DNA from 2 places in the Mammaliicoccus sp. Dog046 genome. Region 1 is predicted to be linked to the other one. Evidence: a T-box and tRNA genes for the amino acid it is inferred to sense, from the RefSeq annotation. Region 1 holds a T-box; the other holds one or more tRNA genes.
What was found. The T-box of region 1 lies ahead of alaS (alanine--tRNA ligase). A T-box ahead of a tRNA ligase gene usually reads a tRNA of that ligase, here a tRNA-Ala.
Positions count from the first base shown of each region.

Region 2: it has a tRNA-Ala gene. The T-box ahead of alaS (alanine--tRNA ligase) is inferred to sense a tRNA for this amino acid. The anticodon was not compared.

Region 1 covers NZ_CP120131.1:1,160,170-1,167,203, reverse strand. Annotated here, with positions in the region: gene mltG (endolytic transglycosylase MltG) at 1-439, opposite strand, end outside; gene P3U32_RS05850 (DUF1292 domain-containing protein) at 519-824, opposite strand; gene ruvX (Holliday junction resolvase RuvX) at 843-1,271, opposite strand; gene P3U32_RS05840 (IreB family regulatory phosphoprotein) at 1,264-1,533, opposite strand; gene alaS (alanine--tRNA ligase) at 1,599-4,229, opposite strand; T-box leader at 4,273-4,437, opposite strand; gene P3U32_RS05830 (SF1B family DNA helicase RecD2) at 4,478-6,850, opposite strand; gene P3U32_RS05825 (tetratricopeptide repeat protein) at 6,853-7,034, opposite strand, start outside.
Region 2 covers NZ_CP120131.1:892,116-899,149, reverse strand. Annotated here, with positions in the region: tRNA gene P3U32_RS04490 (tRNA-Arg) at 14-87, opposite strand; tRNA gene P3U32_RS04485 (tRNA-Leu) at 97-185, opposite strand; tRNA gene P3U32_RS04480 (tRNA-Gly) at 192-266, opposite strand; tRNA gene P3U32_RS04475 (tRNA-Leu) at 299-380, opposite strand; tRNA gene P3U32_RS04470 (tRNA-Lys) at 384-459, opposite strand; tRNA gene P3U32_RS04465 (tRNA-Thr) at 469-544, opposite strand; tRNA gene P3U32_RS04460 (tRNA-Val) at 551-626, opposite strand; rRNA gene rrf (5S ribosomal RNA) at 674-788, opposite strand; rRNA gene P3U32_RS04450 (23S ribosomal RNA) at 874-3,800, opposite strand; tRNA gene P3U32_RS04445 (tRNA-Ala) at 3,977-4,052, opposite strand; tRNA gene P3U32_RS04440 (tRNA-Ile) at 4,076-4,152, opposite strand; rRNA gene P3U32_RS04435 (16S ribosomal RNA) at 4,247-5,802, opposite strand; gene P3U32_RS04430 (YgzB family protein) at 6,290-6,703, shown strand; gene perR (peroxide-responsive transcriptional repressor PerR) at 6,750-7,034, opposite strand, start outside.

The sequences.
Region 1 (7,034 bases):
TTTCTTCAACTATTCCTGCAATGAGTTCGATATTAGATCCTTCTTTTACATCAAATTGAACTGCAGTTTTAATATATACTTTTCCGGTCTTAAGACTTGTTGCAATATCTTTTAAAGACATGGATGGTGAGAATTTATATTCTCCAGCTTGAAAACTTGATATGTTATTTAATTTTAAATAATATTTAAAAATCGTTTCATTTCTAATGAGTTTATCTTCAGCTAATTGTTGGCTGATGATTTCTGTTGTATCGTTTGGGTTAACTTTAAAAATAATTTGCTCTTGGCTATCTGCATTGACCGGCCTCCCATTAATGCCGATTACACATAAACCAATTAGTGTAATCAATAAAAATAATAAAAAGAGGATACTGATTATACCTAAACTAATGTACTTAGATAATAACCTCGCATCTTTATATATACTATTTTTTCCCATATGTGACTCCTTATGTAAATAAAATACCCCTAATGATTATATCACATTAGGGGTACGGTGTACTATTACATATTAAATTTTAAACGTCGTCCATTTCAGTGTTTACGATTTCTTCAATCATATCCCACTCTTCATCAGTTTCAACAGGTAATAATTTACCGCCTTCACCATCATCATTCGCTTCATTAATCATAGGAATTAATTCGATTTCTTCATCGTCAGCTGTTCCTTCTTCAGCAAGAATGATATATTCTTTCTTAAATTCAGGGTGATAGAATTCTAATACTTTACGATATAAAACCTCATTGTTGTTTTCATCAATAAGTGTTAATAATTCTTCCTCATTATTAATTTCTAAATGTCCTTCATGATTATGTTCAGTCATTATTCATTCTCCTTATCTTTATTTAATAGAATCCAAGTACCCCTGTAATATAAATACAGCTGCCATTTTATCTATTACTTTTTTTCTTTTTTTGCGAGAAACATCCGCTTCTAAAAGCGTTCTTTCTGCACCTACAGTACTTAAACGTTCATCCCACATGACCATTTTCAAGTCAGGTTTTGCTTCGGAAAGCAATGTTTTAAAGTGCATAGATGCTTCTCCACGCGGTCCAATAGAATTATTCATATTTTTAGGTAATCCAATAATGACAGTATCTACATCATATTGATCTATAATTTTGATTAATTCATCAATACCAAATTCTTCATTCTCTTCGTTAATACGGAGTGTATCTATTCCTTGTGCAGTCCAACCCATCGCATCACTGACTGCTACACCTATCGTCTTACTACCTACATCTAAACCAATGATTCTATGTTTAAGCATCGAATTCATTTTCTTGCTTTAAATAATTTGATACGAGTTCTTCCATAATATCATCTCTATCTAAGCGTCTAATTTGATTTCTTGCTTCATTGTGTCTAGGTATATATGCGGGGTCACCGGACAACAAATAACCAACAATTTGGTTAACAGGATTATAGCCACGTTCTTCTAACGTACGATAAACATTTTGTAGTACTGTTTTGACATCTTCTTTAGGAAAATCATCATAGCTAAATTTCATCGTTTTATCAAAATTATTCATCTTTTTACACTCCCTAACTCCATTAACTTAATATTAATTATATCATATTCGATTAGTACTTGAAATTATAGAGATTTAACGTAGTTTTTAACAAACTGTAAAGCTTCTGTTACTTTAGAAGGATCTGTACCGCCACCTTGTGCCATATCCGGACGACCGCCACCTTTACCGTTTGTAATTTGTGCTGCTTCTCTAATAATATCTCCAGCTTTAATTCTATCTGTAAGTTCTTTTGGAACTGCAGATACAAGTGATACTTTCTCGCCATTAACACTAGCTAATAACAATACTGTATCTTGCATTTTAGATTTATAATCATCCATGATTGTTCTTAATACTTTTGGATTTTCTGCTTCAACTAATGTCGCAAGTACTTTAATACCATTGATTTCCTCAACACTATCTTCAATATTGCCTGATTTCAATTCTGTAATTGTTTTATTTTTTTGTTGAAGTTCTTTTTCTAATTCTTTGTTGCTTTGTTGAATTTGATCAATTTTTTCAATCGTTCTTTCTTGGTCCTTCACTTTCACATGTTGCATTACTTCTTCAAGGATAGACTCAGAGTGTTTTAAAGTTTCATAAGCTTTCTTACCAGTTACTGCTTCAATTCTTCTTACACCTGCACCTGTACCTGACTCAGATACGATTTTAAATAAGCCAATTTCACTTGTATTACGAACATGGATACCACCACATAATTCGATTGAATAAGATGACATTTCAACTACTCTTACTACATCGCCATATTTTTCTCCGAATAATGCCATTGCACCTTTTTCTTTCGCTTGTTCAATAGCCATTTCTTGAATTTCTACAGGAATATTTACCCATATTTTTTCATTTACAATTCTTTCAATTGTTTTTAATTCTTCAGCTGTTACTTGTCCGAAATGAGAGAAATCGAATCTAAGTCTTTCACTTTCAACTAGTGAACCAGCTTGATTTACATGTGTGCCTAGCACTTCTTTTAATGCTGCATGTAATAAATGTGTCGCAGAGTGATTTTTGATAATATCTTTTCTATCATCTTGGTTCACAATTGCCTCAACTGTCTCGCCGATATGCACTTGTCCAAATTTGATTTGCCCAGCATGTAAATTTTGACCATTTGGCGCTTTAATGACTTCTGTTACTTCAATTTCGAATTGATCATGTCTGATAATTCCTGTATCTGCAACTTGTCCACCAGATACAGCGTAGAATGGAGTCTCACGTAAAATAAATTGAATTTGTTCGCCACTTTCAGCTTCTTCAACTAATTGACCGTTAACAATAATATCAGTGATCTCAGTTTGAATTTCAGTTTGTTCATAACCAACGAATGTACTTGGAGATGTAATCTTACCTAACACTTCATTTTGAACTTGCATAGACTGTGTTTGTTGACGTGCTGCTCTTGCTCTATCTCTTTGTTGTTGCATTTCATTTTCGAAGCCTTCATTATCTATTTCTATACCTTCTTGAGCTGTAATTTCTTCTGTTAACTCAATTGGGAAACCATACGTATCGTATAATTTGAAAGCATCAGAACCTGATAAAATATTTCCTTTTGATTTCGCAGAAGCCATCATTGTATTAAGAATAGCTAAACCTTCTTCAAGTGTTTCATGGAAACGCTCTTCTTCAGATTTAATTACTTTTTTAATAAAATCACTTTGTGCTTTAACATTTGGATAATAAGGTTCCATAATGTCAGCCACGATATCAACTAATTTGTATAAGAATGGTTCATTAATATTTAATGATTGACTGAAACGTACTGCTCTACGTAATAATCTTCTTAAAACATAACCTCTACCTTCATTTGCAGGTAAAGCTCCGTCACCAATAGCAAAACTAATCGTTCTAATGTGGTCAGCAATTACTTTAAATGCAATATCTTGCTCTTTAGAAGATAAATATTTTTGTCCACTAACCGCTTCAACTTCTTGAATGATCGGGATAAATAAATCAGTATCATAATTGGTTGGAACATCTTGAGCAATGGAAGCCATACGTTCAAGTCCCATTCCAGTATCTATGTTTTGATTTGGAAGTGGTGTATACGTATGATCCGCATTATGATTAAATTCACTAAATACAAGGTTCCACACTTCAAGGTAACGTTCATTTTCTCCACCTGGATACATTTCTTCAGCAGGATCTTCTTTACCGTACGTTTCGCCTCTATCATAGAATATCTCTGTATTTGGTCCTGATGGTCCTTCACCAATATCCCAGAAGTTACCTTCTATCCTAATAATACGAGATTCTTCTAAACCAATACCATCATGCCATAAGTCATACGCTTCAGTATCTTCAGGGTGAATTGTTACGTATAATTTTTCAGGATCCATTGCCATCCATTTTTCACTTGTTAAGAATTCCCATGCAAAAGCGATCGCTTCTTTCTTGAAGTAATCACCAATTGAGAAGTTTCCTAACATCTCGAAGAAAGTATGGTGTCTCGCTGTAAATCCTACATTCTCAATATCATTTGTTCTGATTGCTTTTTGAGCATTAACGATTTTTGGATTTTTAGGAATTTCTCTTCCGTCAAAATATTTTTTCAATGTTGCTACACCTGAATTAATCCATAATAACGTATCGTCATCAATTGGTACTAAAGGTGCTGAAGGTTCTACCATATGTCCTTTTTCAACAAAAAAGTCAATATACATTTGTCTAATTTCACTTGCTTTTAAATTCTTCATTCCATTCACTCCTCAAATAAAATAAAAAACGCCCATCCCTAGAAAAAGGGACGAACGTATCGCGGTACCACCCTAGTTATGACATTATGTCATCACTTTAAGTTTATTTAATTCATAAAAAGAAGTAGCGTTCAATATATATTGTCATGCTTTTCACCAACCAGCATGTCTCTATAACAAATCTATATTTACTCGTCTTCTCTTTTTGTATTCTACTAGATTATAAGCACTGCTATTTTAGATGTCAATTATTTCATAAAATCATACGGTGTTTTATCTTGCATATTGATCATAGGATCAATCTCATACATATTTTCTTCTGTAAGGATGAGATGACGTTCCTTTTCAGGCTCAACTTGATCGTCCGTTTGAAAGTACATTTTCAATTTTGTATCAAAAGAAGTCATACGACCATGTCCAAGTGTTTGTATTCCTTGATTAAATGCCTGTTCTTCACCACACACGACTAATGATTGTTTCGCTCGTGTTAATCCAGTATATAATATGTTTTTCTGCAACATTCTAAAATATTGCTTAACTATCGGCATAATGACAATTGGAAATTCAGAACCTTGTGATTTATGAATCGAACAACAATACGCGTGTGTAATTTCTGATAAATCTTGTTTTGTATACGTAATATCATTGCCCTCATAATCAACGATGACGACATCTTTACCTAATGCGTTCTCTTCTGCTTTATACACACCTGTAACGACACCTATATCACCATTAAAAACATTATCATCTGGTCGATTAACCAGCTGTAGTACTTTGTCATTTTCTCGGTATTCAATATCGCCGTATTCTAAGTAACGCATATCTTCATCTTTAGGATTGAGAATATCTTGCAGTAGCTGGTTGAGTTTATTTATACCCGCTGGTCCTCGATAAATAGGTGCTAATACTTGAATATCTTGCATATTGTATCCCTTACTTACAGCACCTTGAACGACTCTTTCTACTACAGATGCAATTTGATGACTCGTACAGCTTATAAAGGATCGATCATGATGTTTTTCACTAATTGACACAGGTAATCCATTTTTTATTTTATGGGCTAAATCAATAATAGATGAGCCTTCTTGTTGTCTATATACTTCAGTTAAATTGACTCTTGGAATAACTTTTGAATCGATCAAATCTTTAAAAATTTGTCCTGGTCCAACTGAAGGCAATTGGTCTTCATCACCAACAAAGATAATTTGTGCATAATCAGGCACTGCTCTTAAAAATTGATACATCAACCAAGTATCTACCATGGACATTTCATCCAAGATTATTAAATGTGCATTAATTTCATTATCTAATACATCATCAGGCTGAGTATCTTTACTCCATCCGATTAATCTATGAATGGTCATTGCTTCCAAACCAGTAGATTCGCTCAACCTTTTCGCTGCTCTTCCTGTAGGTGCTGCTAAAACGATTGGAAAATCTGAATTCTCGTCATAATCATCATAATTTAAGCTCACACCATGGATTTCAGAATATAATTCACATATCCCTCTTATTACTGTTGTTTTACCTGTACCAGGTCCACCCGTTAACAACATCATTTTATTGTTAATGGCTGTTTCCAAAGCATGTTTTTGTCCATCAGCATACGAAACATCATTCATATCTTCAATTTGTCCAATATGAAGTTGTAAATCGCTTGTTTCTATATCTTTTAATTCATCTTGATGTTGATATAATCGATGGATAATTTGAACACTTTTTGCTTCTGAGTAATATAAAGAAGGTAAGAAGCAATGTTGATCTTCAATAATAATTGCTTGTTCCTCACTCATCTCAATGATTACATCGTTAATTTGATCTTTATTCACCACATTTGGCTGTTGATGATTCAACAGTTCATATACGCCATTCACTAAAATATCTACTGGCAAATATGTATGTCCGTTCTGTAATGATTGTTGATTTAAATAATAACTAATTCCTGCGACAAAACGATCATGATGATCTTTCGAAATCCCTACTTGTTCAGCAATTTGGTCTGCTCTTTGAAATCCTATGCCATTAACATCCATTACTAATCGATATGGTGTTTGTTTCAGTACATTTAGAGTTTCTTCTTTATATACTTGGTAAATTGACATCGCAAGTTTTGGACCAAAACCAAGTTCATTCAATTTAATCATTATTTGTTCAATCACTTGATTCTCACGGATTGATTCAGCGATTGTTTCTCTCTTTTGTTGATTGAGTTTAGGAATTTGTTTAAGTACATCTGGATCTTCTATAATCTTCTTAAGTGCATTTTCTCCTAAAATTTCAACGATCGATTCTGCCGTTTTCTTACCAATTCCCTTAAATAAATCACTTGATAAGTAATGGATAACGCCTTGCTTTGTTTGTGGTAATTCTTTCTCAAACGTTTCTGCTTGCAGTTGTTTTCCGTATTTCGGATGATTAATGACTTTACCTTTAAACAAATACGTTTCACCTTCAACAATTTGCGGCAGATAACCAACAATGGTAACCTCTTGGTCAAAATCTTCATTTGATTCCATCACATCAACTTTAATCACAGTATAATAGTTATCACTATTTTGGAATAAGATTCTAATCACTTCACCTTTAACATGTGAAAGATCAAATAAAGATAAATTTTCCATTGTTAGTCCTCCTCTTCTGCTAATTGTTCAAACATTTTTATCGCATGACCGCTCAATAAATGGTCTGGTTGTATTTCTACTGCTTTTCTAAAATATGTTAATGCTTCATGTGGATTTTCATTTTTCATATATTTTGCTAATCCTAAATTATACAATGCATCTACATGTTTATCATCGTTACTTA
Region 2 (7,034 bases), 270 kb from region 1:
TAAATGGTCATTACGCGCCCGAGAGGAGTCGAACCCCTAGCCTCTTGATCCGTAGTCAAACGCTCTATCCAATTGAGCTACGGGCGCATATTAATATGGTGCCGAGGACCGGAATCGAACCGGTACGGTAATCACTTACCGCAGGATTTTAAGTCCTGTGCGTCTGCCAGTTCCGCCACCCCGGCATATAATGGAGCAGAAGACGGGATTCGAACCCGCGACCCCAACCTTGGCAAGGTTGTATTCTACCGCTGAACTACTTCTGCTAAATTAAATGCTTGAATCATATTAATAATAATGCGGGTGAAGGGAGTCGAACCCCCACGCCTTGCGGCGCTAGATCCTAAGTCTAGTGCGTCTGCCAATTCCGCCACACCCGCTAATGGTGAGCCATAGAGGATTCGAACCTCTGACCCTCTGATTAAAAGTCAGATGCTCTACCAACTGAGCTAATGGCTCTAAAAAACATGGTGCCGGCCAGAGGACTTGAACCCCCAACCTACTGATTACAAGTCAGTTGCTCTACCAGTTGAGCTAGGCCGGCTTTAAATGGTGGAGAATGACGGGTTCGAACCGCCGACCCTCTGCTTGTAAGGCAGATGCTCTCCCAGCTGAGCTAATTCTCCATTTAAATGTTTAATAGTATATTTTGTTTTAAATACTTTTGGTATTTGCCCGGCAACGTCCTACTCTCGCGGAACGTAAGTCCAACTACCATCGGCGCTAAAGAGCTTAACTTCTGTGTTCGGCATGGGAACAGGTGTGACCTCTTTGCCATCATCACCAGACAAATAGTAAAAATATTAAGAATGATATTACACATTCAAAACTAGATAGTAAGCAGATTTTACGGCATAAACCGAGTTAAAAATTTTGATTAAGTCTTCGATCGATTAGTATTCGTCAGCTACACACATTACTGCGCTTACACCCCGAACCTATTAACCTCATCATCTTTGAGGGATCTTATAACCGAAGTTGGGAAATCTCATCTTGAGGGGGGCTTCATGCTTAGATGCTTTCAGCACTTATCCCGTCCATACATAGCTACCCAGCTATGCCGCTGGCGCGACAACTGGTACACCAGAGGTATGTCCATCCCGGTCCTCTCGTACTAAGGACAGCTCCTCTCAAATTTCCTACGCCCACGACGGATAGGGACCGAACTGTCTCACGACGTTCTGAACCCAGCTCGCGTACCGCTTTAATGGGCGAACAGCCCAACCCTTGGGACCGACTACAGCCCCAGGATGCGATGAGCCGACATCGAGGTGCCAAACCTCCCCGTCGATGTGAACTCTTGGGGGAGATAAGCCTGTTATCCCCGGGGTAGCTTTTATCCGTTGAGCGATGGCCCTTCCATGCGGAACCACCGGATCACTAAGTCCGTCTTTCGACCCTGCTCGACTTGTAGGTCTCGCAGTCAAGCTCCCTTGTGCCTTTACACTCTGCGAATGATTTCCAACCATTCTGAGGGAACCTTTGAGCGCCTCCGTTACTCTTTAGGAGGCGACCGCCCCAGTCAAACTGCCCGCCTGACACTGTCTCCCACCATGATCAAATGGTGCGGGTTAGAAAGTCAACACAGCCAGGGTAGTATCCCACCAGCGCCTCCACGTAAGCTAGCGCTCACGCTTCAAAGGCTCCTACCTATCCTGTACAAGCTGTGCCAAATTTCAATATCAGGCTGCAGTAAAGCTCCACGGGGTCTTTCCGTCCTGTCGCGGGTAACCTGCATCTTCACAGGTACTATGATTTCACCGAGTCTCTCGTTGAGACAGTGCCCAAATCGTTACGCCTTTCGTGCGGGTCGGAACTTACCCGACAAGGAATTTCGCTACCTTAGGACCGTTATAGTTACGGCCGCCGTTTACTGGGGCTTCGATTCGTAGCTTCGCAGAAGCTAACCACTCCTCTTAACCTTCCAGCACCGGGCAGGCGTCAGCCCCTATACATCACCTTACGGTTTAGCAGAGACCTGTGTTTTTGATAAACAGTCGCTTGGGCCTATTCACTGCGGCTCTTCAAGGCTTTCACCCTAAAAAGCACCCCTTCTCCCGAAGTTACGGGGTCATTTTGCCGAGTTCCTTAACGAGAGTTCGCTCGCTCACCTTAGAATTCTCATCTTGACTACCTGTGTCGGTTTGCGGTACGGGCACCTATTTTCTAACTAGAGGCTTTTCTTGGCAGTGTGAAATCAACGACTCGCCGGATACATGATCCAACTCCCCATCACAACTCAACCTTATGAGTGCCGGATTTGCCTAACACTCAGTCTCATTGCTTGGACGTGCACTCCAACAGCACGCTTCGCCTATCCTACTGCGTCCCCCCATCGTTCAAACAATCATAGGTGGTACAGGAATATCTACCTGTTATCCATCGCCTACGCCTATCGGCCTCGGCTTAGGTCCCGACTAACCCAGAGCGGACGAGCCTTCCTCTGGAAACCTTAGTCAATCGGTGGATGGGATTCTCACCCATCTTTCGCTACTCACACCGGCATTCTCACTTCTAAACATTCCACATGTCCTTACGATCATGCTTCGACACGTTTAGAACGCTCTCCTACCATTATCCTTACGGATAATCCACAGCTTCGGTAATATGTTTAGCCCCGGTACATTTTCGGCGCAGTGTCACTCGACTAGTGAGCTATTACGCACTCTTTAAATGATGGCTGCTTCTAAGCCAACATCCTAGTTGTCTGGGCAACGCCACATCCTTTTCCACTTAACATATATTTTGGGACCTTAGCTGGTGGTCTGGGCTGTTTCCCTTTCGACTACGGACCTTATCACCCATAGTCTGACTCCCAAGTTAAATTATTTGGCATTCGGAGTTTGTCTGAATTCGGTAACCCTAGAGGGGCCCCTCGTCCAAACAGTGCTCTACCTCCAATAATCATCACTTGAGGCTAGCCCTAAAGCTATTTCGGAGAGAACCAGCTATCTCCAAGTTCGATTGGAATTTCTCCGCTACCCACACCTCATCCGCTCACTTTTCAACGTAAGTCGGTTCGGTCCTCCATTCAGTGTTACCTGAACTTCAACCTGGACATGGGTAGATCACTTGGTTTCGGGTCTACGACCAGATACTCATTCGCCCTATTCAGACTCGCTTTCGCTACGGCTCCACATTTACTGCTTAACCTTGCATCAAATCGTAACTCGCCGGTTCATTCTACAAAAGGCACGCCATCACCCATTAACGGGCTCTGACTATTTGTAAGCACACGGTTTCAGGTTCTATTTCACTCCCCTTCCGGGGTGCTTTTCACCTTTCCCTCACGGTACTGGTTCACTATCGGTCACTAGAGAGTATTTAGCCTTGGGAGATGGTCCTCCCGGATTCCGACGGAATTTCACGTGTTCCGCCGTACTCAGGATCCACTCAGGAGAGAAATAACTTTCGACTACAGGACTTTTACCTTCTATGGTTGGCTTTTCCAAAGCCATTCGTCTAATTATTTCCTTTGTAACTCCGTATTGAGTGTCCTACAACCCCAACAAGCAAGCTTGTTGGTTTGGGCTCTTCCCGTTTCGCTCGCCGCTACTCAGGGAATCGAGTTTTCTTTCTCTTCCTCCGGGTACTAAGATGTTTCAGTTCTCCGGGTGTGCCTTCTCACATACTATGTATTCATATGCGGATAACATGACATAACTCATGCTGGGTTTCCCCATTCGGAAATCTCTGGATCAAAGCGTACTTACAGCTCCCCAAAGCATATCGTCGTTAGTAACGTCCTTCGTCGGCTTCTAGTGCCAAGGCATCCACCGTGCGCCCTTAATAACTTAATCTAATATTTCCTTATACATCACTGTTTAAGAAAATAAATGTTATTAATCTGTGATGTCGTCTAAAAAGACGACGCGCGATTATTAAGCTTGTTGAATTTCGTTAGAAATTCACTCGGTTTTTTGCTTGGTAAAATCTATTTGCTTACTTATCTAGTTTTCAATGTGCAATTAAATAATGGTGGAGACTAGCGGGATCGAACCGCTGACCTCCTGCGTGCAAAGCAGGCGCTCTCCCATCTGAGCTAAGCCCCCTAATTGGGTAATTAAAAATTTAATGGTGGGCCTAAATGGACTCGAACCATCGACCTCACGCTTATCAGGCGTGCGCTCTAACCAGCTGAGCTATAGGCCCATTCTAAATTTTGAATGTTAAATAAACATTCAAAACTGAATACAATATGTCTACGCTATTCCATGACCTAATGGTCATTCCGTAATATCCTTAGAAAGGAGGTGATCCAGCCGCACCTTCCGATACGGCTACCTTGTTACGACTTCACCCCAATCATTTGTCCCACCTTCGACGGCTAGCTCCTAATAAAAGGTTACTCCACCGGCTTCGGGTGTTACAAACTCTCGTGGTGTGACGGGCGGTGTGTACAAGACCCGGGAACGTATTCACCGTAGCATGCTGATCTACGATTACTAGCGATTCCAGCTTCATGTAGTCGAGTTGCAGACTACAATCCGAACTGAGAATAATTTTATGGGATTTGCTTGGCCTCGCGGATTCGCTGCCCTTTGTATTATCCATTGTAGCACGTGTGTAGCCCAAATCATAAGGGGCATGATGATTTGACGTCATCCCCACCTTCCTCCGGTTTGTCACCGGCAGTCAACCTAGAGTGCCCAACTTAATGATGGCAACTAAGCTTAAGGGTTGCGCTCGTTGCGGGACTTAACCCAACATCTCACGACACGAGCTGACGACAACCATGCACCACCTGTCACTTTGTCCCCCGAAGGGGAAAACTCTATCTCTAGAGCGATCAAAGGATGTCAAGATTTGGTAAGGTTCTTCGCGTTGCTTCGAATTAAACCACATGCTCCACCGCTTGTGCGGGTCCCCGTCAATTCCTTTGAGTTTCAACCTTGCGGTCGTACTCCCCAGGCGGAGTGCTTAATGCGTTAGCTGCAGCACTAAGGGGCGGAAACCCCCTAACACTTAGCACTCATCGTTTACGGCGTGGACTACCAGGGTATCTAATCCTGTTTGATCCCCACGCTTTCGCACCTCAGCGTCAGTTACAGACCAGAGAGCCGCCTTCGCCACTGGTGTTCCTCCATATCTCTGCGCATTTCACCGCTACACATGGAATTCCACTCTCCTCTTCTGCACTCAAGTTCCCCAGTTTCCAATGACCCTCCACGGTTGAGCCGTGGGCTTTCACATCAGACTTAAGAAACCGCCTACGCGCGCTTTACGCCCAATAATTCCGGATAACGCTTGCCACCTACGTATTACCGCGGCTGCTGGCACGTAGTTAGCCGTGGCTTTCTGGTTAGGTACCGTCAAGACTTGTTCAGTTACTAACAAATTTGTTCTTCCCTAACAACAGAGTTTTACGATCCGAAAACCTTCATCACTCACGCGGCGTTGCTCCGTCAGGCTTTCGCCCATTGCGGAAGATTCCCTACTGCTGCCTCCCGTAGGAGTCTGGACCGTGTCTCAGTTCCAGTGTGGCCGATCACCCTCTCAGGTCGGCTACGTATCGTCGCCTTGGTAAGCCATTACCTTACCAACTAGCTAATACGGCGCGGGTCCATCTATAAGTGACAGCCGAAGCCGCCTTTCACTTTTGAACCATGCGGTTCAAAATATTATCAGGTATTAGCCCCGGTTTCCCGGAGTTATCCCAGTCTTATAGGTAGGTTACCCACGTGTTACTCACCCGTCCGCCGCTAACATCAGAGAAGCAAGCTTCTCATCTGTTCGCTCGACTTGCATGTATTAGGCACGCCGCCAGCGTTCATCCTGAGCCAGGATCAAACTCTCCATAAAAGAAGTAAGCTTGATTAGCTCTTTTTGATTGGTTAAGCCAATCACTCTTGAAAGTACTAATAGTACTCAAATTATTGGAATTAACGTTGACATATTGTCATTCAGTTTTCAATGTTCATTTGTCTCACAAGAAATAATTATACTATAAATCATTTCTTTATGCAAGCATTATTTTTAAAAAATTTAATTTCTTTTTTAATTTGTTTCGTTTGGTTATTATTTAAAAAATAACTTCCTTTCGAACAACTTGCATAATTTATATTACATTGTTATTTGATTAATTTCAAGCGTTAAATTTACACTTTATTAACCTTTTTAACAATTGCTTTAATCTGTTGTGTCTGTCTGTTTTGACGACTTTTATATAATATCAAGATATATGGACTACGTCAACGATTTATACAAACTAATATGTGTATTTTTTCGCTTTAAAAGGGACTATATATTTAAATAGAAATTATGCTATACTTTATCAGAAGTAATGACTATGGAGGGTATAGAATTGAAGCTATTTCAGAGAAAACCTACTAGTAAAATTAATAGAATTAGATCATTTGCACTCGGGTTAATCTTTCTTGGGATGATAATAATGTATATAGGTGTGTTCTTCTTCTATTATTTTAAGAGCCAAATTGTATTTAGTATCTTCTTAATTTTAGGAATGTTGGCATTAGGTTTTTCATTCATCGTTTATTTTTGGATTGGTATGTTAAGTTCTCGGACGATTCAAGTTCAATGTCCTAACTGCGATCACTATACTAAAATGTTAGGAAGAGCTGATATATGTTCAAATTGTAATCAGCCACTAACGTTAGATAAGAATCTAGAGGGTAAAACTTTTAACCAAGACTATAACAATAGTAGAAAGTCTAAAAAACTAGAAGATCAGCATACTGATTAGTTCAAACAAATAAAAGAAACGCTTAGACTTGATCTAAGCGTTTCTTTTATTTGTTTTTATTTTGACATTCCGGACAAACACCATATATTTCCATTCTGTGGTGGGTAACTGAAAAACTTGTAACATGTTGAGCGAGTTGTTCAACTTCGTCTAATCTTGGATAGTGAAAATCAGATATCTTACCACATTGATCACAAATGATATGATAATGATTATGTGTTTCGAAATCAAAACGACTTGACGCATCACCATATGTTAATTCTTTAACAAGCCCAGTTTCTTTAAAGACCTTAAGGTTATTATAAACTGTAGCAACACTCATATTAGGAAA